DNA from 4 places in the Kitasatospora setae KM-6054 genome. Region 1 is predicted to be linked to each of the others. Evidence: riboswitches for the same ligand, from Rfam matches in the RefSeq annotation. Region 1 holds a riboswitch; each other region holds the start of a gene.

What was found. A riboswitch is a leader RNA that binds a small molecule or an ion and turns the genes downstream of it on or off. The one in region 1 is predicted to bind cobalamin.
Region 2: it holds a riboswitch for cobalamin, as region 1 does, so the genes downstream of both, KSE_RS24310 (ribonucleoside-diphosphate reductase subunit alpha) here and cobN (cobaltochelatase subunit CobN) in region 1, are expected to answer to the same signal.
Region 3: it holds a riboswitch for cobalamin, as region 1 does, so the genes downstream of both, nicT (Nickel transporter NicT) here and cobN (cobaltochelatase subunit CobN) in region 1, are expected to answer to the same signal.
Region 4: it holds a riboswitch for cobalamin, as region 1 does, so the genes downstream of both, KSE_RS27905 (cobalamin biosynthesis protein) here and cobN (cobaltochelatase subunit CobN) in region 1, are expected to answer to the same signal.

Annotation. Positions count from the first base shown of each region.
Region 1 is NC_016109.1:7,276,828-7,284,184, reverse strand. Features, by position in the region: gene KSE_RS32040 (precorrin-8X methylmutase) at 1-386, opposite strand, end outside; gene KSE_RS32035 (putative precorrin-3B synthase) at 383-1,696, opposite strand; cobalamin riboswitch at 1,992-2,118, shown strand; gene cobN (cobaltochelatase subunit CobN) at 2,361-5,969, shown strand; gene lnt (apolipoprotein N-acyltransferase) at 6,144-7,357, shown strand, end outside.
Region 2 is NC_016109.1:5,447,211-5,454,567, reverse strand. Features, by position in the region: gene KSE_RS24325 (histidine phosphatase family protein) at 1-431, shown strand, start outside; gene KSE_RS24320 (helix-turn-helix domain-containing protein) at 537-1,508, opposite strand; gene KSE_RS24315 (GNAT family N-acetyltransferase) at 1,778-2,272, shown strand; cobalamin riboswitch at 2,376-2,502, shown strand; gene KSE_RS24310 (ribonucleoside-diphosphate reductase subunit alpha) at 2,679-5,093, shown strand; gene KSE_RS24305 (ribonucleotide-diphosphate reductase subunit beta) at 5,093-6,112, shown strand; gene KSE_RS24300 (acyltransferase family protein) at 6,211-7,356, shown strand.
Region 3 is NC_016109.1:1,555,648-1,563,004, forward strand. Features, by position in the region: gene KSE_RS06795 (type B 50S ribosomal protein L31) at 31-273, shown strand; gene KSE_RS06800 (helix-turn-helix domain-containing protein) at 323-898, opposite strand; gene KSE_RS06805 (DMT family transporter) at 1,043-1,888, shown strand; gene nicT (Nickel transporter NicT) at 1,909-3,030, opposite strand; cobalamin riboswitch at 3,061-3,271, opposite strand; gene KSE_RS06815 (DUF6445 family protein) at 3,355-4,047, opposite strand; gene KSE_RS06820 (Fpg/Nei family DNA glycosylase) at 4,133-4,939, opposite strand; gene KSE_RS06825 (DUF6924 domain-containing protein) at 5,011-5,295, opposite strand; gene KSE_RS06830 (helix-turn-helix domain-containing protein) at 5,305-5,871, opposite strand; gene KSE_RS06835 (SDR family oxidoreductase) at 5,964-6,866, shown strand; gene KSE_RS06840 (AAA family ATPase) at 6,919-7,357, opposite strand, start outside.
Region 4 is NC_016109.1:6,303,775-6,311,131, reverse strand. Features, by position in the region: gene KSE_RS27920 (CDP-alcohol phosphatidyltransferase family protein) at 1-477, shown strand, start outside; gene KSE_RS27915 (hypothetical protein) at 560-1,906, opposite strand; gene KSE_RS27910 (alpha/beta hydrolase family protein) at 2,309-3,433, opposite strand; cobalamin riboswitch at 3,648-3,777, shown strand; gene KSE_RS27905 (cobalamin biosynthesis protein) at 3,809-4,765, shown strand; gene KSE_RS27900 (cobyric acid synthase) at 4,860-6,410, shown strand; gene KSE_RS27895 (putative cobaltochelatase) at 6,446-7,357, shown strand, end outside.

The DNA of each region.
Region 1 (7,357 bases):
GCGCCTTCGAGGCGGGGCAGCCAGAGTTCCATCGCGGCGGCGCTGCGGGTGGTGCCCATCGCGCGGGCGAGTTCGGGCACGGCGGGGTCGGTGAGGGTGCAGAGCACCTCGTTGTCGGCGGGCAGCCGCTTGCGGGTCACGCCGCTGGCGACCATGTTGACGTCGCACAGGATCGGCGCGCCGGCCAGCAGGGCGCGGCGGGCGTCGGCGACGGCGTTCGGCGACCAGAGCAGGTCGTCGACCAGGTCGGTCATGCCGCAGGCGTGGATCATCCGGACGGCGACCCGGGCCACGTCGGCGGGCAGGTGGGCGAGGTTCGCCTCGGCCCGGATGGTGGCGAAGGACTGGCGGTAGATGGCCGCGCCGTCCTTCTCGTACTCGATCATGCGGGCCTCCGGCGTGGGGCGGTGGGACTCTGGACGGTGGTCGGGCTCTGGGCGGTCGAAGTCTGGACGGTCGGGCTCTCGGTACTGGCGCCCTGGGTGGCGCGGGCCGCGGCGACGGCCCCGGCGGTCTCGTCCGGCGCGGTGTCGCGGGTGGCGCCGTCGAGCGTGACGCGGTGTCCGGTCGGGGTGGCCAGGACGTCGACCCAGCGGCCGGCGGGGTGTCCGCAGCGGCGTTCGCAGCCGGACCAGTGGACGGGGAGTCCGGTGGCGGGTGCGGCGGCGACGGCCCGCGCGGCCTGGGCGCGGACGTCGGCGCGGGACTTCGCGCAGCCGGGCAGGCCGGTGCAGGCGGTGACGCCCTCCCAGGGGCCGCCGGGGGCGGTGCGGAACCCGGCGGCGGCCAGCCGCGGCAGCCAGTCGGGGTCGGCGTGCGGCAGGACGACGCCGCGCCAGGGGGTGAGCCGGGCCCGGTCGGGGGCGGCGGGGCCGAGGGCTTCGGCGAGCAGCCGCCACTGGGCGCTGCTCGCCCGGCCGAGGCGGGGGGCGACGGAGAGGGCGCCGGGGAGCCGGCCCAGCGCGGTCCGTCCGCCGCCGAGGGGCGGGGGCAGCGGGGTGTCGCCCGCGGGGAGTGCGTGCTGGATCTCGCGGGCGTGCCAGGCGCGTCCGGCGGCGAGGTCGAGGATGCGGCGGGCGGCGTCGAGGGCGGCGGCCACGGGGGTGCCGGCGGTGGTGTCGACGGCGGTGGCGCGGGGGGCGCGGCCGTAGCGGAGCAGGGCGCGGCCGTCGCCGACTGCGATCAAGGTCACATCGGCGTCGAGGGCGGCGACGTCGCCGCGGCCGTCGTCGAGGGCGAACAGGAACTTGCCGGAGAGCGCGGCGGCCCACGGCGCGGCGCACAGGGCGAGGTCCAACTCCCTTACCCAGTCGGTGATCTGTTCTCCGCCGGTGCCGTGGCCGTCGAGGCCGGCCAGTGGGGAGGCGACGATGTTGCGGACGCGTTCGTGCGTGTCGGAGGGCAACAGGCCGACGGCGCGCAGGCGTTCGGCGAGGTCGGCGGCGCAGTGGGCGGTCAGGCCGCGGAGCTGGGCGTTGCCGCGGGAGGTGATCTCGATGTCGCCGTTGCCGAGGGCGTCGGCGGCGTCGGCGACGGCGTTCATCTGACGGTGCGTCAACTGACCGCCGGGCAGCCGGAGTCGGGCGAGGTGTCCGTCCTCGGCGGCGTGCAGGCGGAGCGCGCCGGGGCAGGCGTCGGCGCGACCTCGGTCGGGCCCGACGGAGGGTGCCTGGGTGGCGTCGGGTGTGGGTGGCATGGCGGCGAGCATACCCATCGCCCGCGCCCGCGCCACCGCCTCGTCCGACACGTCCGGCCGCCGCTCCCGCCGGGCCTGTCGCGGGGTGATTGCGCAGCTCAGCGCGGTGTGGGCGCGGTGCGGACGCCGTCCGGGGGCGGCGCGGGCCGGATTTCGCGCGGTGCGGACGCGGCGCGGGCAGGGCCCGGACACGACCCGGACGCGGCCCGGGCGGGGCGCCGGTGGTCGGGTTTCGGTCAGCGTCACAGGTCACACTCCCCCGTGGGCCGATCACCCCGTACGATGCTGGCGGGCGCCTCTCGGGGCGTCCGCTGCCAGCGACGGCACAGCGGAGGAAGTCCGGTGCGAATCCGGTGCGGTCCCGCCACTGTGACCGCGGCTCACTGAGCCGTGGGAGCCAGGAACTCCGGCCGTCCTCCACTGCCCGGGGCGAGGACCCCGAGGAAGGCTGTTCCATGCGCTGCCGCATGCCCGTGCCCCGGCGGGCGCCCGCCGTCGCCGGGTCGTCCCGTGCCGTTCGCCCCGCGCCGTCCGCCCGCCTCGCGCCGCTGGTCAGCCCCGGGCCGCTGGTCTGCCACGCACCGTTCGTCTGCCCGGCGTCGCCGGTCCGCCCCGCGCCGTCCACCCGCCCCGTGCCGTCCGAGACGCCCGGGAGGGCTTCCGCATGATCCTGCTGCTGTCGACGTCCGACACCGACCTGCTGAGTGCCCGCGCGGCGGACGGCCCGGTGCCGTTCCGCTGGGCGAACCCGTCCCGGTTGTCGCCGGAGGAGCTGCCCGCGCTGCTGGACGGCGTGGAGCTGGTGGTGGTGCGGCTGCTGGGTGGTCGCCGGGCCTGGCAGGAGGGGTTGGACGCGCTGTTGGCGGGTCCGCGTCCGGTGGTGGTGCTGACGGGCGAGCAGGCGCCGGACGCGCAGTTGATGGAGTTGTCGACCGTTCCGGCGGGCATCGCGGCGGAGGCGCACGCGTACCTGGCGCACGGCGGTCCGGCGAACCTGGCGGAGCTGGGCGCGTTCCTGTCGGACACGGTGCTGCTGACCGGGCACGGTTTCGCGTCGCCGGCGTCGGCGCCGTCCTGGGGCCCGCTGGAGCGCGAGGCGCGGGACGCCGGGGGGCCGGTCGTCGCGGTGCTGTACTACCGGGCGCACCACATGAGCGGGAACACGGCGTTCGTCGAGACGCTGTGCCGGGCGGTCGAGGACCAGGGCGCCCGGGCGCGGGCGTACTTCTGCGCGTCGCTGCGCGGGGCCGAGCCGGAGCTGCTGGCGGAGCTGGGCGCGGCGGACGTGATCGTGACGACGGTGCTGGCGGCGGGCGGTACCCGGCCGGCCGACGCGCAGGCGGGCGGGGACGAAGAGGCATGGGACGCGGGGGCGTTGGCGGCGTTGGACCGTCCGATCCTGCAGGCGCTGTGCCTGACCTGGTCGCGGGAGCAGTGGGAGGGCAGTGACGACGGCCTGTCGCCGCTGGACACGGCGACGCAGGTCGCGGTGCCGGAGTTCGACGGCCGGCTGATCACGGTGCCGTTCTCGTTCAAGGAGGTCGACGAGGACGGGCTGACGGTGTACGCGGCGGACCCGGAGCGGGCGGCGCGGGTGGCGGGCATCGCGGTGCGGCACGCCCGGCTGCGGCACACTCCGGCGGCCGAGCGGCGCCTCGCGCTGGTGCTCTCCGCCTACCCGACCAAGCACGCGCGGGTGGGCAACGCGGTGGGTCTGGACACGCCGGCGTCGGCGATCCGGCTGCTGGAGCGGCTGCGCGCGGAGGGCATGGACCTGGGCGACAGCCTGCCCGGTTTCCACACCGACGCCGGGGGCGGCCACGAGGGCGACGCGCTGATCCACGCGCTGATCGACGCGGGCGGCTACGACCAGGCGTGGCTGACCGAGGAGCAGTTGGCCCGCAACCCGGTGCGCATCCCGGCGGCCGACTACCGCCGCTGGTACGCGACGCTGCCGGCGGCGCTGCGCGAGCGGGTGGAGGAGCACTGGGGGCCGGCGCCGGGCGAGCTGTACGTGGACCGGTCGCGCAACCCGGACGGCGACCTGGTGCTGGCGGGCATCCGCTCCGGCAACCTGCTGGTGCTGGTGCAGCCGCCGCGCGGGTTCGGCGAGAACCCGGTGGCGATCTACCACGACCCCGATCTGCCGCCCAGCCACCACTACTTGGCGGCGTACCGGTGGATCGCGGCGGACCGGGCGGACGGCGGTTTCGGCGCGCACGCGGTGGTGCACCTGGGCAAGCACGGCAACCTGGAGTGGCTGCCGGGCAAGACCGCCGCGCTGTCGGCGGAGTGCGGCCCGGACGCGGCCCTCGGCGACCTCCCCCTCGTCTACCCGTTCCTGGTGAACGACCCGGGCGAGGGCACCCAGGCCAAGCGCCGGGCGCACGCCACGCTGGTCGACCACCTGGTGCCGCCGATGGCGCGCGCCGACTCGTACGGCGACATCGCCCGGCTGGAGCAACTCCTCGACGAGCACTCGAACATCGCGGCGATGGACCCGGCGAAGCTGCCGGCGATCCGGGCGCAGATCTGGACGCTGATCCAGGCGGCGAAGCTGGACCACGACCTGGGGTTGGCGGAGCGGCCGGAGGACGACGGGTTCGACGACTTCCTGCTGCACGTCGACGGCTGGCTGTGTGAGGTGAAGGACGCGCAGATCCGTGACGGGCTGCACGTGCTGGGGCAGGCGCCGACGGGCACCGACCGGGTGAACATCGTGCTGTCGATCCTGCGGGCGCGGCAGATCTGGGGCGGCGTGAGCGCGCTGCCGGGCCTGCGCGAGGCGCTGGGCCTGGACGAGGCGGCGCTGACGCTGGGGGCGACGGACGCGGCGGAGGCGAAGGCCCGTTCGCTGGTCGAGGCGATGGAGGCGGAGGACTGGAACCCGGCGGCGGTGGCGAAGGTCGCCGAGGGGCTGCCCGCCGCGGTCGCCGAGGTGCTGTCTTTCGCCGCCACCCAGCTGGTGCCCCGACTGGCCGCCACCACCGACGAGTTGGACGCGGTGCTGCACGCCCTGCGAGGCGGTTTCGTCCCGGCCGGGCCGTCGGGTTCGCCGCTGCGCGGGCTGGTGAACGTGCTGCCGACCGGCCGCAACTTCTACTCGGTGGACCCGAAGGCCGTCCCGTCCCGGCTGGCCTGGGAGACCGGCCAGGCGCTGGCCGCGTCGCTGATCGAGCGCTACCGGGCCGACAACGACGGGCAGTTCCCGCCGTCGGTGGGCCTGTCGCTGTGGGGCACGTCGGCGATGCGCACGGCGGGCGACGACATCGCGGAGGCGTTCGCGCTGCTCGGCGTGCGCCCGGTGTGGGACGACGCCTCGCGCCGGGTGACCGGCCTGGAGGCCGTCCCCGCTGAGGAGTTGGGCCGGCCGCGGATCGACGTGACACTGCGCATCTCGGGTTTCTTCCGGGACGCCTTCCCGCACGTGGTGGCGCTGCTGGACGACGCGGTGCGGCTGGCGGCCCGGCAGGAGGAGCCGGCCGAGCAGAACTTCGTCCGGGCCCACGTGCAGGCCGACCTGGCCGAGCACGGCGACGAACGCCGGGCCACGGTACGGGTGTTCGGCTCCCGCCCGGGCACCTACGGCGCGGGCCTGCTGCAGCTGATCGACAGCCGGGACTGGCGCACCGACGCCGACCTGGCCGAGGTGTACACGGTGTGGGGCGGCTACGCGTACGGGCGGGGCCTGGACGGGCGGCCCGCGCGCGAGGAGATGGAGAGCGCGTACCGGCGGATCACCGTGGCGGCGAAGAACACCGACACCCGTGAGCACGACATCGCCGACTCGGACGACTACTTCCAGTACCACGGCGGCATGGTGGCGACCGTGCGGGCGCTGACCGGTGCCAGTCCGGCCGCGTACATCGGCGACTCGACCCGGCCGGAGACCGTGCGGACCCGCACCCTGACCGAGGAGGCCGCCCGGGTCTTCCGGGCCCGGGTGGTGAACCCGCGCTGGCTGGAGGCGATGCGGCGGCACGGCTACAAGGGCGCCTTCGAGATGGCCGCGACCGTCGACTACCTGTTCGGCTACGACGCGACCACCGGGGTGGTCGCGGACTGGATGTACGAGAAGCTGACCCAGGAGTACGTGCTCGACCCGGTCAACCGGGAGTTCTTCGCCGACGCCAACCCGTGGGCCCTGCACGGCATCGCCGAACGCCTGCTGGAGGCCGCCGGGCGCGGCCTGTGGGCGGAGCCGGACGCGGCGCTGCTGGACGAGCTGCGGCAGGTGCTGCTGGAGACGGAGGGCGAGCTCGAAGGCGAGTGAGTGCGGCGGCATCCGGCAAGACCATCCCTACACGAACGGCTTCCGCGGCATTGCGCGAGTACACGAACCGATTGTCCGAACCCGCGCGTAACCCGGTTCAAACCTTCGGTGACCGTGACATGCCGATGATCGTATAGGGGTGCCTTCCGGCCCGGCCGGGCGGACAATCTCCGCATGAGCCTGCGAACCGCCCTGACCCGACCGGCCCGCTACGGCGCGCTGGCCTCGGGGGTGCTGCCCGTGCTGACCTTCCCCGGCGCCGGCCTGGCCTGGCTGGCCTGGGCGGCGCTGGTGCCGGGGCTGCTGCTGATGCGGGCGGCCGGCGGGGCGCGCGAGGCGGTGGTGCGCGGCTGGTGGTTCGGCGCCGGGTTCATCCTCACCGGGATGTACTGGCTGATCCCGTCGATCGGCCCGGGCCTGCCGGTGCTGGCGGTGCTGTTCGGCGTCCTGCAGGCGCCGTTCGGCCTGGCCGCGTGGTGGCTGCTGCACGGCGAACCGACGCTGCGCCGCGCGGCGGCGGCGCTGGCGGTGCTGCCCGCGGTGTGGGTGTGCGCCGAGTACGCCCGCTCCTGGAACGCGCTGGGCGGGCCGTGGGCGCTGTTCGGCGCGACCCAGTGGGAGCACCCGGCGGTGCTCGGCCTGGCGTCGATCGGCGGCGTGTGGCTGGTGAGTTGGGCGCTGGTCGCGGCGAACACCGCGCTGGCGGTGCTGCTCTGCGCCCACGGGTCGCGGGTGCGCGCGCTGGCGGGGGCGACCGCGCTGTCCTCCGTCCTGGCGGGGCCGCTGGTGTTCGCCGCGCAGGCCGCCCCGGCGACCTCGGGCAGCGCGTCGGTGACGCTGGTGCAGGCCGGTTCGACGCCGGACGAGCAGGCCCGGCTGGAGGCGAACGCGCGGATCACCCGTTCGCTGGCGGGCCGTCCGACGGACCTGATCGTCTGGGGCGAGAGCTCCACCACCGAGGACCTGGACCGCCGCCCGGAGACGGTGGCCCGGCTGGCCGCGCTCTCCCGGCTGACCGGGGCGCAGCTGCTGGTCGGCGAGGACGCCCGGAAGGCGGACGGCCGGATCTCCAAGGACGCGGTGCTGGTGGACGGTTCGGGCGTGCTGGCGCGCTACCGGAAGATCCGGCTGGTGCCGTTCGGCGAGTACATCCCGCTGCGCCCGCTGCTGGGCTGGATCGCGGGGGTGAGCGCGGCGGCGGGCGAGAACCGGGCGCCGGGCAGCTCGGTGCACCTGCTGCCGGTGGCCGACCGGGACGGGCGGGCGCTGCCGGTGGGGGCGCTGGTCTGCTTCGAGTCGGCGTTCCCCGACATGTCGCGCACCATGGCCCGGCAGGGCGCCGCGCTGATCGTCTACCAGTCGGCGACCTCGACGTTCCAGTCCACCTG
Region 2 (7,357 bases), 1.8 Mb from region 1:
CGTCCGGCCTCGGCGCCGTCCCGGTCGGCCTGGCGGTGCGCTACGACGAGCGGCTGCGCGACCGCGAGCTGGGCGTGCTGGAGATGCTCACCAAGGCCGCGATCGAGCGCGACCACCCCGCCGAGGCGGCCCGCCGGCGGCGGATGGGCGAGCTGTACTACCGGCCGCCGGGCGGCGAGTCCTGGCTGGACGTGGCGCTGCGGGTCCGCGGCCTGCTGCGCGACCTGGGCGAGGAGGAGGCGGGCCGGCCGGTGCTGGTGGTCGCGCACGACTGCACGGTGCTGATGCTGCGGCACGTGCTGGACCGGCTCACCGAGGACGAGCTGCTGGCGCTGGACCCGGTGGCGAACTGCTCGGCCAGCGTCTGGCGGGCCGACGGGGGGCGGCTGCGCCCGTCCAGCTGGAACCAGACCGGCCACCTGACGTCCTGAGCCCTGCCCGTCCTGCCGCCCTGCCTGTCCTGCCGCCCTGCCTGTCCTGCCGCCCTGCCTGTCCTGCCGCCCTGCCCGCCCTGCCGCCCTGAGCCCGGGCCCCCGCTACGCCCCGGCGGCCCGTCCCGGGCCGCCGAACGCCCGCCGGTAGGCCAGCGGGGTGGTGCCGAGCCGGCGGCCGAAGTGGTGCCGGAGCGCGGCGGCGTTGCCGAAGCCGCAGCGGGCGGCGACCGCGTCGACGCTCTCGCCGGTGGACTCCAGCAGGTGCTGGGCGAACAGCACCCGCTGGCCGGTGAGCCAGCGGTGCGGGGTGGTGCCGGTCTCCTGCCGGAAGCGGCGGGCGAAGGTCCGGGGCGACATGTGGGCGAGCCGGGCGAGCTGGTCGACGCCGGTCTCCCGGTCGAGGTGGCGGCGCATCCACTCCAGCACGGCGGTCAGCGCGTCGCCCTCGCACTCGGGCAGCGGCCGGTTGATGAACTGGGCCTGGCCGCCGTCCCGGTGCGGGGCGACGACCATCCGGCGGGCGATCGCCCGGGCCACCTCGGCGCCCTGGACCTTGCGGACCAGGTGCAGGCAGGCGTCGATGCCGGCGGCGGTGCCGGCCGAGGTGATCACCGGGTCGTCGTCGACGTACAGCACGTCGGGTTCGACGGTGGTCAGCGGGAAGCGCTCGGCCATCAGCTCGGCGTACTGCCAGTGGGTGGTGCAGCGCCGGCCGTCGAGCAGGCCGGCGGCGCCGAGCAGGAAGCTGCCGGAGCAGATCGACAGCAGGTGGGCGCCGCGGTCGTGGGCGGCCCGCAGCGCGGCGAGCAGCGGTTCGGGGTAGTGGGCGCGGATGCCGGTGGCGGTGGCGATGACCAGGTCGGCGTCGGCGAGCCGCTCGGGCCCGTGCGGGACGTCGACGGTGAAGCCGGCGTGGGTGCGCATCGGCCCCGGCCGGTCGCCGACCAGGGCGAAGTCGTAGACCGGCAGGCCGGAGGCGCTCCGGTCGAGGCCGAACACCTCGCAGGCCACGCCCAGTTCGAAGGGGTGGATCTCTTCGAGGACCACCACGGCGACGTTGTCGAGCTTCCGCATCGGTCCAGGATGGCAGTGGCAGGATTTCGTGGCAATGGTGCGTTCCTGCCACTCGTCGGCCGGGGGCCGGGGGCGGAGAGTGGAGGCATGACCACCGCACTCGCCCTGCTGGGCCTCCTCGGCGGTTTCGGCCTCATCGGCGCCCTGGTCGGCCGCGACCTGGAGCGCCACGGCCGGACCGGCCGCGACACCGTCCACCGCCCGACCGGCTACCCCTTCGACCCGGACCTGGCCGACCCGCGCCGCCGCCGGTCCGGCACACTGTCCGGATGCAGCCTCCGATCGTCCGCCGCGCCCTCGTCCACGACCTCGCCGGTGCCGGGGAGGTCAGCGTCGCGGCCTTCGTCGGCGACGGCCACACCCGTCCCGACTCGCCGTACGTCGAGCTCCTCCGCGACGCCGCCCGGCGCGACCGGGAGGCCGAGCTCCTGGTCGCCGTCGACGGTTCCGGAGCCGTGCTCGGCTGCGTGACCTTCGCGCCCGGCGGCACCCCGTGGGCGGACACCGCCGGGCCCGGCGAGGGCGAGATACGGATGCTCGCGGTCGGGCCGGCGGCCCGCGGCCGGGGCGTCGGCCGGGCCCTGGTGGAGGCGTCGATCGCCCGCAGCCGGGAACTCGGGCTGGGCGGGATGGCGTTCTCCACCCGTCCGGCGATGACCGCCGCGCACCGGATCTACGAGGCCCTGGGCTTCGTCCGGACGCCCGAGCGGGACTGGTCGCCGGTGCCCGGCACCGACCTGATGGTCTACACGATGCGGTTCTGAGGCGGTTCCGAGGCGGCTCCGGCGCCGTTTTCGTTGTCTACGCGCGGCGCCACCGCCGCGACACGCGCTACTACATCTGGTGCTTCCAGATCCAGCCACCACAACATGTATGCTCACTCTCGCTGTCGACGCAGGGGAACCCGGTGAAAGTCCGGGGCTGCCCCGCAACGGTGAGCGGGCTGTAGCGACGCCCGCGCAGTCCGAGGACCTGCCGACGGTGTGCGACACGGCATCCCCGCAGACGCCTTGTGCAGCACAGCTTTGCCGTCCGGTCTCGCGGGCGGACCGGGGGTGGGTCTTCGCGCGCCGGAACGCGTTCTCGTTCCCCCGTGCCGCCTTCCCCTGGCCGCGTGCGGTCCCGGACACCCCGAGCCACGTCCGCCGCCGCCACAGGAGAGAGTGCGCCTTGACCGTCGCCGCCTCAGTCACCCTGCCGTCCCAGGGATCCGCCGACGCCTTCACCGACCCCGGTGCGGCGTTGCTCCGGCTGCTCACCGACCGCAGCACCGACCTCCCCCAGGTGGACCCCGGCCACGTCGCCGCCGCCGCCCTGCGCGGCCGGCACGCCGGTTCGGACTTCGCCGAGCTCCGCGGGCTGGCCGTCGAGGCCGCCGCGTCGATGATCGCCGAGGACCCGCAGTACTCGAAGCTGGCCGCCCGCCTGCTGGCGCTGGAGATCCGCGACGAGGCCGCCACCCAGCAGGTCACCTCGTTCTCCTCCTCGGTGGCCGTGGGCCACGCCGAGGGCCTGATCGGCGACGCGACCGCCGCCTTCGTGGCCGCGCACGCCGACCTGTTCGACTCGCTGGTGGACGAGGCGGGCGACGACCGCTTCGAGTACTTCGGCCTGCGCACCGTGCAGTCCCGCTACCTGCTGCGCCACCCGATCACCCGCAAGGTGGTCGAGACCCCGCAGCACTTCCTGCTCCGGGTGGCGGCGGGCCTGGCGGTCGGCACCTCCGAGGAGTCGGTGCGCGAGGTCGCCGAGCTGTACACCCTGATGAGCCGGCTGGAGTACCTGACCAGCTCGCCGACGCTGTTCAACTCCGGCACCCGGCACCCGCAGATGTCCTCCTGCTACCTGCTGGACTCGCCGCTGGACAACCTGGACTCGATCTACAACCGGTACGCGCAGATCGCCCGGCTGTCCAAGCACGCCGGCGGCATCGGCCTGTCCTACTCGCGGATCCGCTCGCGCGGCTCGCTGATCCGCGGCACCAACGGCCAGTCGAACGGCATCGTCCCGTTCCTGCGCACCCTGGACTCCTCCGTGGCGGCGGTCAACCAGGGCGGTCGGCGCAAGGGCGCGGCCTGCGTGTACCTGGAGACCTGGCACGCCGACATCGAGGAGTTCCTGGAGCTCCGCGACAACACCGGCGAGGAGGCCCGGCGCACCCACAACCTGAACCTGGCGCACTGGATCCCGGACGAGTTCATGCGCCGGGTGAACGCCAACGCCGACTGGTCGCTGTTCTCCCCGGCGGACGTGCCGGAGCTGGTCGACCTGTGGGGCGCCGACTTCGACGAGGCGTACGTGAAGGCCGAGCTGGCGGGCAAGGCCGTGCGCACCATCCCCGCGCAGACCCTGTACGCCCGGATGATGCGCACCCTGGCGCAGACCGGCAACGGCTGGATGACCTTCAAGGACGCCTCCAACCGGGCCGCCAACCAGACCGCGCTGCCGGGCCGCACGGTGCACTCCTCGAACCTGTGCACCGAGATCCTGGAGGTCACCGACGACTCCGAGACCGCGGTCTGCAACCTCGGCTCGGTCAACCTGGGCGCGCACGTCGCCCCCGGCGCCACCGCCGCCGACCTGCTGAACGCGATGGACTGGGACCGCCTGGACGCCACCGTCCGCACCGCGGTGACCTTCCTCGACCGCGTGATCGACATCAACTTCTACCCGACCACCGAGGCCGGGACGTCCAACTCCCGCTGGCGCCCGGTCGGCCTGGGCGTGATGGGCCTGCAGGACGTCTTCTTCCAGCTGCGGATCGACTTCGACTCCGCCGAGGCGGTCGCCCTCTCCACCCTGATCGCCGAGCGGATCATGCTCACCGCGTACGAGCGCTCCGCCGACCTGGCCGAGCGGTTCGGCCGGCACGAGGCGTACGGCGAGACCCGGGCGGCCCGCGGCCAGCTGCACGTCGACCACTTCGGCGCGGCGAACCCGCAGTGGACCGAGCGCTGGGACGCGCTGCGCGCCCGGATCGCCGAGGTCGGCCTGCGCAACTCGCTGCTGCTGGCGATCGCCCCGACCGCGACCATCGCGTCCATCGCCGGCGTGTACGAGTGCATCGAGCCGCAGGTCTCCAACCTGTTCAAGCGCGAGACCCTCTCCGGCGAGTTCCTCCAGGTCAACCCGTACCTGGTGCGCGAGCTCAAGGAGCTCGGCGTCTGGGACCAGCAGACCCGGGACGCGCTGCGCGACGCCAACGGCTCCATCCAGGAGTTCAACTGGCTGCCGCAGGAGGTCCGTTCGCTGTACCGCACGGCGTGGGAGCTGCCGCAGCGGGCGCTGATCGACCTGGCCGCCGCGCGCCAGCCCTACATCGACCAGAGCCAGTCGCTGAACCTGTTCATGGCGGCGCCGACCATCGGCAAGCTCTCCTCGATGTACTCGTACGCCTGGAAGGTCGGTCTGAAGACCACCTACTACCTGCGCTCCCGCCCGGCGACCCGGATCGCCCAGGCCGCGCCCGGCGCCGCCCGCACCGCCGCCCCCGTCCCGGTGCAGACCCCCACCCTCTCCCAGGCCGAGCAGGACGCCATCGCCTGCTCGCTGGAGAACCCCGAGTCCTGCGAGGCCTGCCAGTAATGAGCACCGAAGACCGCAAGAAGATGCTGCTCGACCCGGGCTTCGAGCTGACCCTGCGCCCGATGCGCTACCCGTCGTTCTACGACCGGTACCGGGACGCGATCAAGAACACCTGGACCGTGGAGGAGGTGGACCTGCACTCCGACGTCGCCGACCTCGCCAAGCTCTCCGAGGGCGAGCGGCACATGATCGGCCGGCTGGTCGCGTTCTTCGCCACCGGTGACTCGATCGTCTCCAACAACGTGGTGCTGAGCCTCTACAAGCACATCAACTCCCCCGAGGCCCGGCTCTACCTGTCGCGGCAGCTGTTCGAGGAGGCCGTGCACGTCCAGTTCTACCTGACGCTGCTGGACACCTACCTGCCCGACCCGGAGGACCGCAACGCCGCCTTCGCCGCGGTGGAGAACATCCCCTCCATCGCGCAGAAGGCCCAGTTCTGCTTCAAGTACATGAACGCGGTCGACCACATCGACTCGCTCCGGTCCAAGGAGGACCGCCGGGCCTTCCTGCTCAACCTGATCTGCTTCGCGGCCTGCGTCGAGGGCCTGTTCTTCTACGGCGCGTTCGCCTACGTGTACTGGTTCCGCAGCCGCGGCCTGCTGCACGGCCTGGCCACCGGCACCAACTGGGTGTTCCGCGACGAGTCGATGCACATGGACTTCGCGTTCTCCGTGGTCGACACCGTCCGCGAGGAGGAGCCCGACCTCTTCGACGACAAGATGGCCCGGCAGGTCACCGAGATGCTGGAGGAGGCCGTCGAGGCCGAGCTCCAGTTCGCCCGCGACCTGTGCGGCGAGGGCCTGCCCGGCATGAACACCGAGTCGATGCGCGAGTACCTGCAGGCCGTCGCCGACCAGCGCCTCGCCCGCCTCGGCCTGCCGATCCGGTACGGCTCGACCAACCCGTTCGGCTTCATGGAGCTGCAGAACGTCCAGGAGCTGACCAACTTCTTCGAGCGCCGGGTCTCCGCCTACCAGATCGCCGTCGAGGGCTCGGTCTCCTTCGACGACGACTTCTAGGCCGCCCCGCACTGCTGCGCCGAATGTCCGGCCCCGTATCCTACGGGGCCGGACATTCGGCGTCGTACGCCTCCACTCCTCATCGATCCGAGGACCCCATGAGCAGCACCAGCACCACCACGCCGGCGGCCCACCCCCGGCTGCCCTCGCAGGCCGACGGGGCGCCCGGGGCCCGGGGGCCGCGACGCCCCCGGCTGTACGTCCTGGACGGCCTGCGGCTGCTGGCGGCACTGGCCGTGGTGCTCTACCACTACACCGGACAGGACCGCGAGCTGGCGGTCTGGGGCGACAAGGCCGCGCACTTCATGCCCCGGCTGCACGCCCTGACCATGTACGGCTGGGCCGGGGTCGAGTTCTTCTTCCTGATCAGCGGCTTCGTGGTCTGCATGTCCTGCTGGGGCCGGTCGCTCGGCGACTTCGCCACCTCCCGGATCACCCGGCTCTTCCCCGCCTACTGGTTCGCCGTGCTGGCCACCGCCGCCGCGCTGTTCGCCGTCCGGCCGCCGTGGGCCGCGCGGATCACCGCGGAGTCCTACCCCAACGTCATCGCCAACCTGACGATGGCCCAGGAGGGGATCGGCGCCGTCCACGTCGACGGCGTCTACTGGACGCTCTGGGTCGAGCTGCGCTTCTACTTCCTCTTCGGCCTGCTGCTCATCGGCGGCCTGACCTACCGCAAGGTGGTCGCCTTCTGCGCCGGGTGGACGATCCTCTCCGTCTACCTCGCGCACACCGACGTGCCGCTGCTCGACACCCTGTTCTTCCCGCGGTACTCGAGCTACTTCGTGGCCGGCGTCGCGCTGTTCCTGGTCCACCGCTTCGGCCCGACCCTGATCAACCTGGGCCTGGTCGGCGTCTCCTGGGCCCTGTCCGTCTGGCACCTGCGCACCATCGTCGCCGAGATCAACTGGCTGCCGCTCTCCTACGACCGGACCTTCGCGCTGATCACGGTCTTCTACCTGGTGATGCTCGCGGTCGCGCTGGGCTGGTTCAACCGGATCCAGTGGAAGTGGCTCACCACCGCCGGCGCCCTCACCTACCCGCTGTACCTGATCCACGAGTACCCGGGCTTCATCCTGATCCACCACTTCCGCCGGTCGATGGGCCCCTACGCCCTGGTCGCCTCCGTGGTGGCGGTGATGCTGGTCGGCGCCTGGCTGGTCCACCGCCTGATCGAGCGCCCGCTCGCCCCCCGCCTCAAGCGCGGCATCGAACGCGGCCTGGTCGACCTGCGCAAGCACTGAC
Region 3 (7,357 bases), 5.7 Mb from region 1:
CGCGCACGCAGCCGGCGAGGAGGAACAGTCATGCAGCAGGGAATCCACCCCGAGTACCGTCCGGTGGTCTTCCGGGACAAGACCGGGGGCCTGTCGTTCCTGACCCGCTCCACCGCCGCGAGCGACCGCACGGTCGCGTGGGCGGACGGGCGGACGTACCCGGTGGTCGACGTCGAGACGTCCTCGGCGAGCCACCCGTTCCACACCGGCCGGGCCCGCCTGATGGACACCGAGGGCCGGGTCGAGCTGTACCGGCGCCGGTACGGCGGCTGACCGGAACGACGCGCAGGGCCCCGGGCTCCCCCGGGGCCCTTCGGCCTGCTCAGGCCCCGGGCGGGGGCACCGAGACGACCATGGTGACCAGGCAGGGCGCGTCGCCGTCGTTGCGGTAGCCGTGGGCGGTGCCGGCCTCGTAGGAGGCGGTGGAGCCGGCCGGGACGCGGTGGTCGCGGCCGTCCAGGGTGAGGGTGAGGACGCCCTCGTCGACCCGGGCGATCTCGACGGTGCCGGGCGGGTGCGGGTCGGAGGTGTGCGCCTCGCCGGGGTGCAGGCGCCAGGACCACAGCTCCAGCGGCCCGGGGGCCTCGGTGCCGCCGAGCAGGGTTCCGCTGCCGCCCCCGGGGCCGGTCCACAGCCGGACGGCGTCCTCGACCGGGGTGATCCGGACCTCGGAGGAGGCGTCGTAGTCGAGCAGCCGGGCGATCGAGACGCCGAGCGCGTCGGCGAGCCGGACCACGGTGCCGACGCTGGGGTTGGTGCGGGCCTGTTCGATCTGGACGACCATGCCCCGGCTGACCCCGGAGCGGGCGGCCAGGGCGTCCAGGGTGTGGCCGCGTTCGAGGCGCAGCCGTTTGAGGTTGCGGGCGAGGGCCTGGGTGACGAGATCGGCGTCCAGCACGGGGCAGTCCAATATTCTGCTTGGGCCAGTGCATCAGAGTGAACTATGCTGCGGCGGCATCGACAGGTCCACCGACTGTACTGCGGAGTCCACCATGCTGTCCGCCGCCCCTCCCGCCCTCCCCCACGCCCTGCCCGCCGCCTCATGAGCGCCGCGTTCGCGCTGCTCGCCAGCCTGCTCTGGGGCGTCGCCGACTACGGCGGCGGGGCGATCACCCGGCGGCTGCCCGCGCTGACCGTGGTGGTGCTCTCGCAGGCGGCGGCCGCCGCGGTGCTCGCGGTGGCGGTGACCGCGAGCGGCGGCTGGGCCGGGGCCGGGCCGGCCCTCTGGTACGCGGTGGCGGCGGGCGCGATCGGCCCGTTCGCGCTGCTGGCGTTCTACCGGGCGCTGGCGCTCGGGCCGATGGGCGTGGTCTCGCCGCTGGCCACCGTCGGCGTGCTGGTGCCGATCGGGGTCGGCCTGTTCCTCGGCGAACGGCCGGGCCCCGTCCAGGCGTCGGGCATCGCGGTGGCGGTCGCCGGGGTCGCCCTGGCGGGCGGCCCGCAGCGCGGCGGGCCCGCGGTCGGCGGGCGGGTGCTGGCGCTCACGCTGGGCGCGGCGTTCGCCTTCGGCGCGGTGCTGGCGCTGGTCGCGCACGCCGGCGCGGGCGGCGCACTGCTGCTGACGCTGTGCGTGCAGCGGCTGACCAACACCGCGGTCGGCGCCGGGCTGCTGGCCGCCGCGGCCCGCCGGCAGCCGCTCGAACTGCGGGCGGGCCTGCGCGAGTTGCCCGCGCTGACCGCCGTCGGGGTGGCCGACGTGGCCGCGAACGGCCTGTACGCGGCCGCCTCCTACCTGGGTCCGGTGGCGGTCGCGGCCGTGCTGGCCTCGCTCTACCCGGTGGTCACCGCGCTGATGGCGCGCGGCCTGCTGAAGGAGCGGCTGCTGCGGGTGCAGGTGCTGGGCGCGGGCCTCGCGGTGGCCGGGACGCTGCTCCTGGCCACCGGTTGACCCGCCGTCAGAACCCGCCGTCAGGACGCCCCGGCGCCGGCCCCGGCGAACGCGCGGGAGCGCTTGGCGATCCGCCAGTAGCCGATCGCCGCGGCCCAGACCAGCACGAACAGGCCGACGATCACGAAGCCGACGTTGTCCAGGCTGAGTCCGGCGATCCAGCCGGTGACCGGGTCGGCCAGGTCGAACTTGTCGTGCAGCACGGCGACCAGCTCGATGGTGCCGATCACGAAGGCCACCGCGATCGACAGCCCGGTGATGGTCAGGTTGTAGTACACCTTGCGGACCGGGTTGGCGAACGCCCACTGGTAGGCGAAGTTCATGAACGTGCCGTCCAGCGTGTCGAACAGGCTCATCCCGGCGGCGAACAGCAGCGGCAGGCAGACCACCGCGTACCAGGGCAGGCCGGAGGCCGCGCCGGAGCCCGCCATCACCATCAGGGTGACCTCGGTGGCGGTGTCGAAGCCCAGGCCGAGCACCATCCCGACCGGGAACATCTGGCCGGGGCGGCTGATCGAGCGGGTGGCCCGGTTCAGCAGCCGGGCCAGCAGACCGCGCGCCGCCAGATGCCTCTCCAGCTCGGCCTCGTCGTACTCGCCGGCCCGCATCGCCCGGAACACCCGCCAGATGCCCAGCAGGGCGACCAGGTTGAGCGCTGCGATCAGGTAGAGGAAGGCGCCGGACGCGGTGGTGCCGATGGTGCCGAGCACCTGGTGGGTGGCGGAGTCCTCGTCCATCAGGGTGCCGGCCAGCGCCGCGCCGCCGGCCACCAGGGCGGCCATCAGCACCACCATCGAGGAGTGCCCGAGGGCGAACCAGAAGCCCACCGAGACCGGGCGGCGGCCGTCCGCCATCAGCTTGCGGGTGGTGTTGTCGATCACCGCGATGTGGTCGGCGTCGAAGGCGTGCCGCATGCCCAGGGTGTACGCGGTGACGCCGAGGCCGACGCCGAACACCTGGGTGCCGACGGCGTAGTGGTGCGGCGCGACCAGGAACAGCAGCGTCCCGAACGCCACCGCGTGCAGCACCAGGATCACCGCCATCAGCCCGGCCGTGCGCAGGGTGTCCTCGCGCCGCCAGCGGAAGGCGGGCAGGGGGGTCCCGGGTTCGTTCCCGGGCAGGGTCGACTCATGCGCGGTCATCCGCGTTCACGCTCCAGCACCTCGTGGATCACTTCGTGAGATGCCGTGGCCGGTCTCCTGGCTGACGGGGTGTTGCGCGCCGGCTCCCGGCCTTCCCGGCCGCGGGCGGCCAGTGGCACGGGGTGGGAGCCGACGACTCCCCGATCACAGTGGCGAGGGCCGCTCCGGACTCCCGCGCCGCACACTCTCGTGACGGACGCGGTGCACCGGCTTCCCGAACACCACGGCCCGCCCACCGTAGGCCCGGCCCGGGCCCGGCGGCAAGAGCGCACCGGGGCCCGGGTGGCGCAGATCACGCCTGGTCAGGAACGTGGTGACGGACTGTCAGGCCATCCAGAAGAAGACGCAGGTCATCCGCTTCTCCTCCAGCGTCGCGCCGTGGTACTCGGTCGCGGTGTGGATCAGGTTGGCGGTGTAGAGCAGCAGCCGGTTGTAGCGGTGCGGCACGGCCAGGTCCTCGGTGAACGAGTCCGGCGGGACGAAGCGGGTGCCCAGGGCGTCCACCAGGTTGTCGTGCGGGGCGACCACGCTGTTGCCGCCGAGCCGGCCGCCGGGGAAGCTCTGCCGGTGGAAGCTGGTGCCGCAGCGCTTGGGCACGGCCGGGTTGAGGTAGAGCACGGCGGCGTACCGGCAGAGCGAGCGCGAGTCGGTGTGCGGGCGCGGCTCGCACTCCCCCGCGCCGACCACCTGCACGCAGTTGTGGTTGAACGTGCCGCCCTCGGCCTGGTCCAGCGCCCAGATCCGCCCGGCCCCGGTCGCCGCCCGCACCAGCGCCTCGACGTGCGCCAGCTCGTCCGGTTCCAGCCCGGGCATCGCCCGCAGGCCGGGCCAGGACTCCGGCCGGTGCGGGTAGCCCTCGTCCCAGTCGGTGCGCGCCAGGTGCCTGGCCCGCACCGCGTCCGGGTCCGGGAGGACGTCGTCCAGCACCCAGTAGTCGCGTCCCCTGGTGGGCTTGCGGTACGGCAGGACCGGGAGCGCCGGGGTGGGGCGCGGGCCCTGGAACGGTTGCACGGGCATGGACCCGACAATAGGAGCGCCGTTCCGGAGCCCTCGCCCAAGGCGTGGTCAACCTTGCGTCAAGGCTTGACCCGCTGACGGGGCGTCACGCCCGCTGGCAGCGCGGGCACCAGAACAGGTTCCGGGCGGCCAGCTCCTCGGTGCGGACCGGGGTGCCGCAGACCAGGCAGGGCCGGTCGGACCGGCGGTAGACGTACACCTCGCCGCCGTGGTCGTCGACCCGGGGCGGGCGGCCCATCGCCTCGGGGGTGTGCTCGGGGCGGACGGTGTCGATCCGGCCGGCGGCGACGCCGTCGCGCATCAGGGCGGCCAGGTCGGCCCAGATCGCGTCCCACTCCGGGCGGGAGAGCGCGCGGCCGGGGCGGTGCGGGCTGATCCCGAGCCGGAACAGCACCTCGGCGCGGTAGACGTTGCCGACGCCCGCCAGCACCTTCTGGTCCAGCAGCAGGGCGGCGATCGTGCTGCCGCTGCGGGAGATCCGCCACCAGGCCGCGTCGCCCGCGTCGCCGGGGCGCAGCGGGTCGGGGCCCAGCCGGGCGTGGACGGCGGCCTTCTCGGCGGGGGTGAGCAGCTCGCAGGCGGTGGGGCCGCGCAGGTCGGCGTAGCCGGTGTCGCCCACCATCCGCAGCCGGACCTGCCCGACCGGTTCGGGCGGCTCGCCCGCCCCGAAGGCGTACGTGCCGTACAGGCCGAGGTGCACGTGCAGCCAGTGCTCGCCGAAGCCGAGGAACAGGTGCTTGCCGTGCGCCTGCGCCTCGTCCAGCACCCGCCCGTCGATCAGCGCGGCCCCCTCGGCGAACCGCCCCTGCGGGCTGGACGCCCGCACCGGGCGGCCGCCGAACAGTTCGTCGTGCTCCCCGGCCAGGCGGTGGATCACATGCCCCTCGGGCACCGGCGTCAACTCCTCGGTCGTGGTGGTCGGCGAGGGGTCCATTCTCCCAGGCCGGACGGACGGGCCCGGCCTCAGGCGCCCGGCCGGTACCGGCCCTCGGGGTCGCGGTGCGCGGCGGCGGCGAACTCCTCGAAGCCGAGGTTGCCGATCGACAGGTTGGCGTTGATCTCCTCGACGGCCGCCGCCGGGGCGCGGAACTCGGTGCCGTACGCGGTCTCCTGCTCGTACCACGCGGGCTCCGCGCAGTCCTCGGGGCGCAGCGTGGTGACGGCGAGCAGCGGGTGGCCGGGGCCGGCCAGCGCGGTGCGGTCGATCAGGGCGTCGTGCTCGCCGACGTCGGCGACGGGCGGGCGCACGGGGGCTCCTCAGAGGGTGGCGGCGGTGTCGCGCAGGGCGGTGAGTTCCTCGCGGGCCAGCGCGGCGAAGTCCAGGCCCGGGCGGTCGGTCCAGCGGGCCAGGGCGGCGCCCAGGGCGAGCAGGGTGAGCGCGGCGGTGAGGACGGCGGCCGGATCGGGGACGCCGCGCTCGCGCAGCGCGTCGGCCAGGGCGGTGGCGAGGGCCTCGCGCTTGAGGAGTTCGCGCTCGGTGAGCTCGGGGTTGGCGGCGACCACCTGTTGGCGCTCGCGGACGGTCGGGTACCGCTCGGCGGTGAACGCGTGCTCCCCGGCGGCGGCCAGCGCGGCCCCGGCGGCCTCCAGCGGCCCGGCCCCGGGCGGGGCGGCGGCGACCGCGCCGGCGAACAGCCGGGCCAGCGCGTCGCCGCCGGAGAGCACCTCGCGCTTGTCCGCGAAGTGCCGGAAGAAGGTGCTCTTGGCCAGGCCGGCCCGTTCGGCGATCTCGGCGACGGTGGTGCGGTCGTAGCCCTGGCGGACGAAGAGGTCGAGCGCGGCGCGCACCAGCCGCTCGCGGGCGTTCGGGTCCCATCTGGCCATGGTCCGGATTCTACGCGACGGGACTTGGTCGCGTCACCGGCCCCGGCGGGCTATGGTGACGGGACAAGGTCTCATCAACCGGAGGTCCACCCATGCGCGTCCTCGTCACCGGAGCCACCGGCCACCTCGGCTCCGCCCTCGTCCCCGACCTGCTCGCCGCCGGCCACCGCGTCACCGGCCTCGCCCGCTCCGACGCCTCCGCCGCCGCGCTCACCGCCCTCGGCGCGGACGTCCGGCGCGGCGACCTCGACGACCTCGACGGCCTGCGGGCCGCCGCCTCGGCCGCCGACGGCGTCGTCCACCTCGCCTTCAAGCACGAGGTGATGCTCGGCGGCGACTACGCGGGCGCCATGGCCGACGACCTGAAGGCCGTCCGGGCCCTGGTCGAAGCCCTCGCGGGCACCGGCAAGCCGCTGGTCGGCACCGGGGGCACCGCCGCGGGCGGCGCCCCCGGGCAGCCCGCCCTGGAGTCCCGGGTCGCCCCGGGCGCCCCGCGCACCGAAGCCGAACGGGCCCTGGTCGACGCGGCCGCCGACGGCGTGCGCAGCTCCGTCGTCCGGCTGCCCCCGGTCGTGCACAGCCCGCTCGACCGGCACGGCTTCGTCCCCATCCTGATCCGCACCGCCCGCGCGACCGGCGTCTCCGGCTACCTCGGCGACGGCGCCAACCACTGGCCCGCCGTCCACACCCGCGACGCCGCCCGGCTCTACCGCCTCGCCCTCGAACACGCCCCGGCCGGCACCCGCCTGCACGCCGTCGCCGACGAGGGCGTCCCCTTCCGCGCGATCGCCGAACGCGTCGGCACCCGCCTCGGCCTCCCCACCGCCCCCGTCGACGCCGCCCGGGCCGAGGAGCACTTCGGCTTCCTCGCCCGCGTCGTCCCGCTCGACCTGCCCGCCTCCGCCGCTGCCACCCGCGCCCTCCTGGACTGGCACCCGACCCACCCGGGCCTGCTCGACGACCTCGCCCAGGACCACTACTTCACCGAGGACTGACCGCACCCCGGGCGGCGGGACCCACGCGCCCCGCCCGCCCCGCGGCGCGACCTCAGCGCGCCTGCAGCCGGCTCATGACCGCCCGGTCCAGCGCCGCCGCCGTCTCCGGCACGCTCAGGTTGGAGTTGTCGATGATCGGGAGGCCCGAGGTGCGCCAGCCGGCCATCCGGCCGTGGATGCGGGCGACCTCGTCGTCGGAGAGGCGGCGGTTGCCGGAGCGTTCGGCGTTGCGGGTGAGGACCCGGTCGAGGCCGGGGAGCAGGACGACGGGGATCATGCCGGGGCCGATGTGGCGCTTCCAGCCGCCGAGGCCGATCGCGGGGCGGTCGGGGAAGACGGCGTCGTCGATGATGCAGGAGATGCCGTTGGCGAGGTAGTTGCGGCAGGCGAAGCCGCAGGTGCGGCGGGCCAGCCGGTACTGGGCCTCGGAGGCGGTGTTCCAGCCGGACTGCGGGTTGGCGAAGCCGGCCTGGACCCACTCGCGGACGTCG
Region 4 (7,357 bases), 970 kb from region 1:
TGGGGCCTGGTCTCCCCCGGCACCAACCAGCAGTTGTCCGCGTTCATCGCGCTGACCGTGCTGCTCGCCGTGGTGCTGCGGCTCGCCCGCTTCTCGGCGGTCAAGATGCGGCCGGGGATCTTCCAGGGCATGCCCTGCCCGATGGGCGCGATGACCGTGCTGGCGATCGTGCTGCTCGACCCGCCGTTCGTCCCCGGCCTGCTGATGATCTTCGGCGTGGCCTACCTGATGGTCAGCCGGATCGAGTACCCGAAGCCGCAGGGCCTGCTCGCCACCGCGACGCTCGCCTGGATCGTCGTCTCGATCGGCTGCCTCGCCTCCTGGGCGGCCGGCCTGCCCGGCGGCGACACGCTGATGCACATCGGCGCGGTCGCCCAGATCGCGCTCGCCGCGATGGCGCCGCTGCTGGTCATCCGCCGCAAGGTCGGCGAGAAGGTCGGCGTGGTGCGGGCGCGCCGGGCGGAGAACCGGGGCTGAGACGCCACCGCACGAGGAAGCCGCCCTCCCGGGAAGTTCTCCGGGAGGGCGGCTTCTTCGTGCGCGCGGTGCGGCCGGCCGCTCAGGCGCCGCCGTTGCCGCCGTTGTGGACGGAGAAGGCGCTGCGGCGGGCGGCCCGGGCCACCGCCGGGTCCGGGTGGACCGAGGCGACGGCGGTCAGCACGCTCGCGGCGCGCGGGTGGCCGGACTGCCGGGCCCGGTGGAACAGGCGCACCGGCTCGCCGGCCGAGGCGCCCTCGACGTGGCCGACCAGCAGCGCGGTCTCGCCGTGGTCCAGGACGGCGGCGGCGGTGTCGACCCACAGCCAGGCGGCGTCCTCCGCGCCGAGCACGTCGGCCGGGGAGACCCCGTCCTCGTCCAGCTGTTCGGCCAGCCAGAGCAGCGCGTAGGGGCGCAGGACGGGCTCCTCGACGGCGGCGCGCACGCCCTGCTCGGCGGTGGAGCCCGCCACCACCCGCAGCGCCTCGAAGGCCAGGCCGCGGACCAGCGCGTCCTCGCCGCGGGCGGCCTCCAGCAGTTCGGCGACCGCGCGGTCGGCCGGCCGGGCCGCGACCCAGGCCCGGAACTCGGCGCGGGCCGGGCCCGGGCTGTAGTCGGCGCAGGCGCTGAGCAGCTCGGCGGCGCTCTGCTCGATGTGGCCGGCGGCGGTCTGCGCGACGGTGCAGATCTCCTCCAGCTTGGCCCGGACGGCCCAGTGGCCGAGCGGGGAGAGCTCGGCGGCCTCGTCGCGGCGGCCGAGCGCGCCGACGGCGGCCAGGCCGTCGAGCATCCAGTCAAGGACGGCGGCGACGTCGGCGGGCGAGTGCGGGGTGTCGATCTGCGGTTCGCGGCAGGTGCCGCGGACGGCGGAGACCGCGAACGCGGCGTGCGGGACGGGCGACAGCGGGAAGGTGCCGGAGCTGGGGCCGAGGCGGCGCTCGTCGAGGCCTCGGCGGAGCAGTTCGAGCAGTTCGCTGTCGGCGACCGGGCCGTCCACCAGGTGCAGGAAGGACAGCAGCTGGGGGGCCTGGTCGACGGCCTGGCCGGCCAGCTGGGCGAAGACGCCGCGCAGCGCGGCGGGCGGGACGGGGGCGAGCAGCGTCCAGGCGTCGAACAACGCGGACCAGCCGCGGATCACCGCCTCGTCGTCGTGCTCCCAGGCGTGCAGCCGCCAGCCCGGCCCGGCCCCGCCGTCGCGGAGCTCGACCAGGCCGACCAGCAGGGCCTGGCCCCAGGAGTTGGCGGCGGCGCCGACGGTCATCGCGAGGGCCCGGCCGGCGGCGCGGGCGTCCTCGGGGAGGAGCTCGCCGCGCTTGTCGACCTCGGACAGCTCGCCCGCCCAGCGGGCGACCCGCACGGCGTCGGCGAGCATCCGGCGGGCCAGCGGGGCGAGCTCGGAGGGCGCCGGGAAGCCGTCGGGGACGGGCACCCGGCCGCGTCCAGGCTTCGCGGGGACCCGGCGGCGGGGGGCGGCGGCGGGGGGGGTGCCCTCCACACGACCGACGGCCGCCGTTCCGGGCAGACGGGTCACCGTCGCACCGGTGCGGTGGGGCGGGTGCGGGGCATCACGGTCGCGCGGGTTCCGAGACGTCACGCCGTGCAGTCTTCCCCTTGTACGGGCCTTCTGTCACATCGACTGTCGACCTGTCTCGGCCCGTTGTCCGAACGCCTCGAACTGCCGGGGGACGAATCGCCGCGAAACGGTACGAAGCACTCCGTTTCTCGACGTGGACATGGCAGGCATGGTGACCACTCCGAGACGGAGACGCGGTACCCGGCGTTCCGGTTCCCGCTGCTCCGCCGCCCGAACCCGCCGTACGGGCCCGATCGCTCAGAGCAGCGGGGTGAGGAAGCGGCGCAGCGCCTCGGTGTACCCGGCCGGGTCGGCGTTCCACAGCGCGGCGTGGCCGGCCCCCGGCACCGGGTGCAGGCTGACCAGGTCGTCCCGGCCGTCGGCGAGGCGCCGGGCGGCGCTCCACGGCGCGACCGGGTCGTCCGGGCTCTGCAGCAGCAGGGCGGGGGCGGGAAGGTCGGCGCCGGAGGCGATCCGGGCGAAGTCGGCCAGGTCGACGCCGGTGCGGCCCTCGGCGGCGAGCGCGCCCAGTTCGCCCAGCGCCGGGGAGGACCAGGCCCGGCCGGTCTCCCGGCGGACCGTCTCGGTCCAGTCCAGCACCGGGGAGTCCAGCACCACCCCGGCGATCCGGTCCCGCCAGGTGGAGCGGGCGGCCGTGTGCAGGGCGATGGTCGCGCCGACCGACCAGCCGTACAGCACCACCTGCCCGGCGCCCTGGGCCAGCGCGTACCGGATCGCCACGTCGACGTCCTGCCACTCGGTCTCGCCGAAGTGGCCCAGGCCGTCGGGCGAGGCGGGCGCGCCCCGGTCGCCGCGGTAGCTGACGGCCAGCGCGGGCAGCCGCAGCGCGTGCAGCAGCGGCAGCACCGGCAGGCACTGCTCGCGGTCGGTGCCGGGGCCGTGCACCAGCAGCACCCAGGTGCCGCGGGCGCCCGCGGTGCGCCAGGCCGGCAGGTTGCCGAGGTCGGCGGCGACCGCGACGTCCGTGTAGTCCAGGCCGAGCGCGGTGCGCGGGTCGCCGCGCAGCACCCGCGCGGTGACCTCGACCGCGGTGCCGACCGCGAGGGTGCCGCCGTCGGCCCGCTCCAGCCGCCGGGTGACCCGGCCGCCGGACTCGTCGAGCACCGCGCCGACCACGGCGTGCCCGCCGCCGGGCCACTCCAGCGCGTACGTGCCGCGCCGGCGGGTCTCCGGCGTCGCGGTCAGCACCACCCGCCCCGGCCCGAGCGCGACCACCTCGACCGGCACCGGCGCCGACAGCACCTGCCCCCCGGCCCCGGGCCGCACCACCCGGTCCGACACCTTCCGGCCCAGCAGCAGGAACGCCGCCGTCCCGGTCCCTACTGCGGCGGCCGCGACGGCGGCTGCGGTTCCCCAACGCATGGCGGTCTCCCGGGTGCTGGCGGTGCTGTGCCTCCCAGTGCACCTGCCCCGGAGCCGGACGGCCATTCGGGGCCGCGATGCGGGTGACGGGCGACGGCGGCGCGGGGGCCGGGGGCGGGGGCCGGGGCGAGGGAGGGGACGAAGCGGGATGGCGACGGTGTGTGACCAAACGCTCCGTCGGGTCGGTTGACTGCCGCGAAGCGGGCGTGGTGGGATCTTCGGGCCAAACGGAGGCAAGCAGAGGAAGCCGGTGCGAGTCCGGCGCGGTCCCGCCACTGTGACCGGACACCCCGCGCGGGGGTGGCCGGAAGTCAGGAGACTCTGGCCTCCGTTCCGTCGATCCAGGGCGCGGACCCTGAGTGAGGACACGACGCCATGCGGGCTGCCCCGTACCTGGTGGGCGCGGTCGCGGGATATCTCGCGGACGCCCGGTTCGGAGACCCCCGGCGCGGACACCCCGTCGCCCTGTTCGGCGCCGCCGCGGGCCGGTTGGAGCGCCGGCTGTGGCGTGACCACCGGGGGGCGGGGGCGCTGCACGCGGCGCTCGCGGTCGGCGCGGTCGCGGGCGGGGCGGTGCTGGCCGGCCGGGCGGTGCGGCGTTCGCCGCTGGCCGGGGGGGCGCTGGCGGCCGGGGCGGTGTTCACCGTGCTCGGCGGGACGTCGCTGACCCGGGAGGCGGCCGCGATCGGCCGTTCGCTGGCGGACGGCGACCTGTCGGCGGCCCGGGAGCGGCTGCCGCACCTGTGCGGGCGCGACCCGTCCGGCCTGGACGAGGCGCAGGTGGCGCGGGCGGTGGTCGAGTCGGTCGCCGAGAACACCGCGGACGCGGTGGTGAACGCCCTGGTGTGGGGCGGTGTCGCGGGCGTGCCGGGGCTGTTGGCGTTCCGGGCGGTGAACACGCTGGACGCGATGGTGGGGCACAAGTCGGCCCGCTACCGGCGGTTCGGCTGGGCGTCGGCCCGGCTGGACGACGTCGCGGGGTGGCCGGGCGCCCGGCTGACCGCGCTGCTGACGGTCGCCGCGTCCGGCGCCCCGACCCGCGCCTGGCGGGTCTGGCGGCGGGACGGCTCCGCGCACCCGAGCCCGAACGCGGGCCAGGCGGAGGCCGCGTTCGCGGGCGCGCTGGGCGTGCGGCTGGGCGGGACGCTGCGCTACGGCGAGCGGGTCGAGCACCGGCCGGTGCTGGGCGCGGAACTGCCGCCGGTCGGCGCGGCCGACATCGCCCGGGCCTGCCGGCTGTCGCGCCGGGTCGGCGCGCTCGCGCTGGCGACGACGCTCACCGCCCGGGCGCTGGGCGGGCGGGCGCTGGGCGGGCGGGTACGGCGCGGGTGAGCCCGCTGTCGCGACCGCCCCGCCCCGGGCGGGCCTCCGGCCTGCCCGCTCCTCTTCTCCTCCTCCCGCTCCGCTTCCTCGAAGGAGTTCTGCCGTGAACGGCGCGCTGTTGGTGGCCGGTACGACCTCGGACGCGGGGAAGAGCGTGGTGACGGCGGGCATCTGCCGCTGGCTGGCCCGGCAGGGGGTGCGGGTGGCGCCGTTCAAGGCGCAGAACATGTCGTTGAACTCGTTCGTGACGGCCGACGGGGCGGAGATCGGGCGGGCGCAGGCGATGCAGGCGCAGGCGGCGGGGGTGGCGCCGGAGGCGGCGATGAACCCGGTGCTGCTGAAGCCGGGCGCGGACGGGCGCAGCCAGGTGGTGCTGCTGGGCCGGGCGGTCGCGGAGGTCGGGGCGCTGGACTACCGGGACCGCAAGCCGGTGCTGCTGGAGCGGGCGCTGGAGTGCCTGGCGGACCTGCGGTCGCGGTTCGACGTGGTGGTGTGCGAGGGCGCGGGCTCCCCGGCGGAGATCAACCTGCGGGACCGGGACATCGCCAACATGGGCCTGGCGTCGGCGGCCCGGCTGCCGGTCGTGGTGGTGGGCGACATCGACCGGGGCGGGGTGTTCGCGTCGATGTTCGGGACGCTGGCGCTGCTGTCGCCGGACGACCAGTCGCTGGTCGCCGGGTGGTTCGTCAACAAGTTCCGCGGCGACGCCCGGCTGCTGGCGCCGGGCCTGGAGATGCTGCGCGGGCTGACGGGCCGTCCGGTGCTGGGGACGTTCCCGATGCTGCCGGGCCTGTGGCTGGACGCGGAGGACTCGCTCGACCTGGCCTCGGTGGCGGCCCGCCCGTCGGCGGGCGGGCCGGTGGGGGCGCAGGTGCTGCGGGTCGCGGTGGTGCGGCTGCCGCGGCTGTCGAACTTCACGGACGTGGACGCGCTGGCGCAGGAGCCGGGCGTGCTGGTGCGCTGGGCGACCCGCCCGGAGGAGCTGGCGGACGCCGACCTGGTGGTGCTGCCGGGCACCCGGGCCACCGTCGCGGACCTGGCCTGGCTGCGGGCGCGGGGCCTGGCGGAGCCGCTGGCGGCGCGGGTCGCGGCGGGGCTGCCGGTGCTGGGGGTGTGCGGCGGCTACCAGATGCTGGGCCGGGAGATCGTGGACGCGGTGGAGTCGAAGTCGTCCGGCCCGGTGGCGGGCCTGGGGCTGCTGCCGACCCGGGTGGTGTTCGGCGCCGAGAAGGTGCTGGCCCGGCCGGCGGGCGTGGCGCTGGGCGAGCGGGTCGAGGGCTACGAGATCCACCACGGGGTGGTTGCGGTGGAGGGCGGCGAGCCGTTCGTCACCGACGACGCGGGCCGCCCGCTGGACGGCTGCCGGCTGGGCCCGGTGTGGGGCACCACCTGGCACGGGGTGCTGGAGAACGACGCGTTCCGCCGGGCCTTCCTGGCCGAGGCGGCCCGCGCGGCGGGCCGGGCGTTCGTCCCGGCGCCGGACACCTCGTTCGCCGCGGCCCGCGAGCAACAGCTCGACGCGCTGGGCGACTTGGTCGCCGAGCACGCCGACACGGACGCACTGTGGAAGCTGATCGAGAACGGGGCACCGGCGGGTCTGCCGTTCGTGCCGCCCGGGGCCCCGGCCCCGCTGGAGATGGGGAGTGCGAAGTGACCGAGGCCCGTTATCCGTTCACGGCGATCGTGGGCATGGACGACCTGCGGCTGGGGCTGTTGCTGAACGCGGTCTCGCCGGCCGTGGGCGGGGTGCTGGTGCGGGGCGAGAAGGGGACGGCGAAGTCGACGATGGTGCGGGCCCTGGCAGGGCTGCTGCCGTCGATCGCGACGGTGCCGGGGTGCCGGTTCGCCTGCGACCCGGCGGCGCCGGACCCGCAGTGCCCGGACGGGCCGCACGACGGCGGGGCGGCGGCCGAACGCCCGGCGTTCCTGGTGGAGTTGCCGGTGGGCGTCTCGGAGGACCGGGTGGTCGGCGCGCTGGACCTGGAGCGGGCGCTCGCCGAGGGCGTGCAGGCGTACGAGCCGGGGCTGCTGGCGAAGGCGCACCGCGGCGTGCTGTACATCGACGAGGTGAACCTGCTCCAGGACCACCTGGTGGACCTGCTGCTGGACGCGGCGGCGATGGGCCGCTCGTACGTGGAGCGGGAGGGCGTGTCGGTGCGGCACGCGGCCCGGTTCCTGCTGGTCGGGACGATGAACCCGGAGGAGGGTGAGCTGCGGCCGCAGCTGCTGGACCGGTTCGGCCTGACCGTGGAGATCGCGGCGACCCGGGACGCGGACGAGCGCGCCGAGGTGGTGCGCCGGCGGCTCGCGTACGACGCCGACCCGGCCGGCTTCGCCGCGCGCTGGGACGAGCGGGAGCGGGAGCTCGCCGAACGGATCACCGCCGCACGGGAGTTGCTGGCCGACGTCGAGCTGTCCGACCTGGCGCTGCGGCAGATCACGGCGGTCTGCGCGGCGTTCGAGGTGGACGGCCTGCGCGCGGACATCGTGATGGCCCGGACGGCGGTCGCGCTGGCCGCCTGGGCGGGGCGCGGCGCGGTGCTGGAGGAGGACGTCCGGACCGCCGCCCGGCTGGCGCTGCCGCACCGGCGGCGGCGCAAC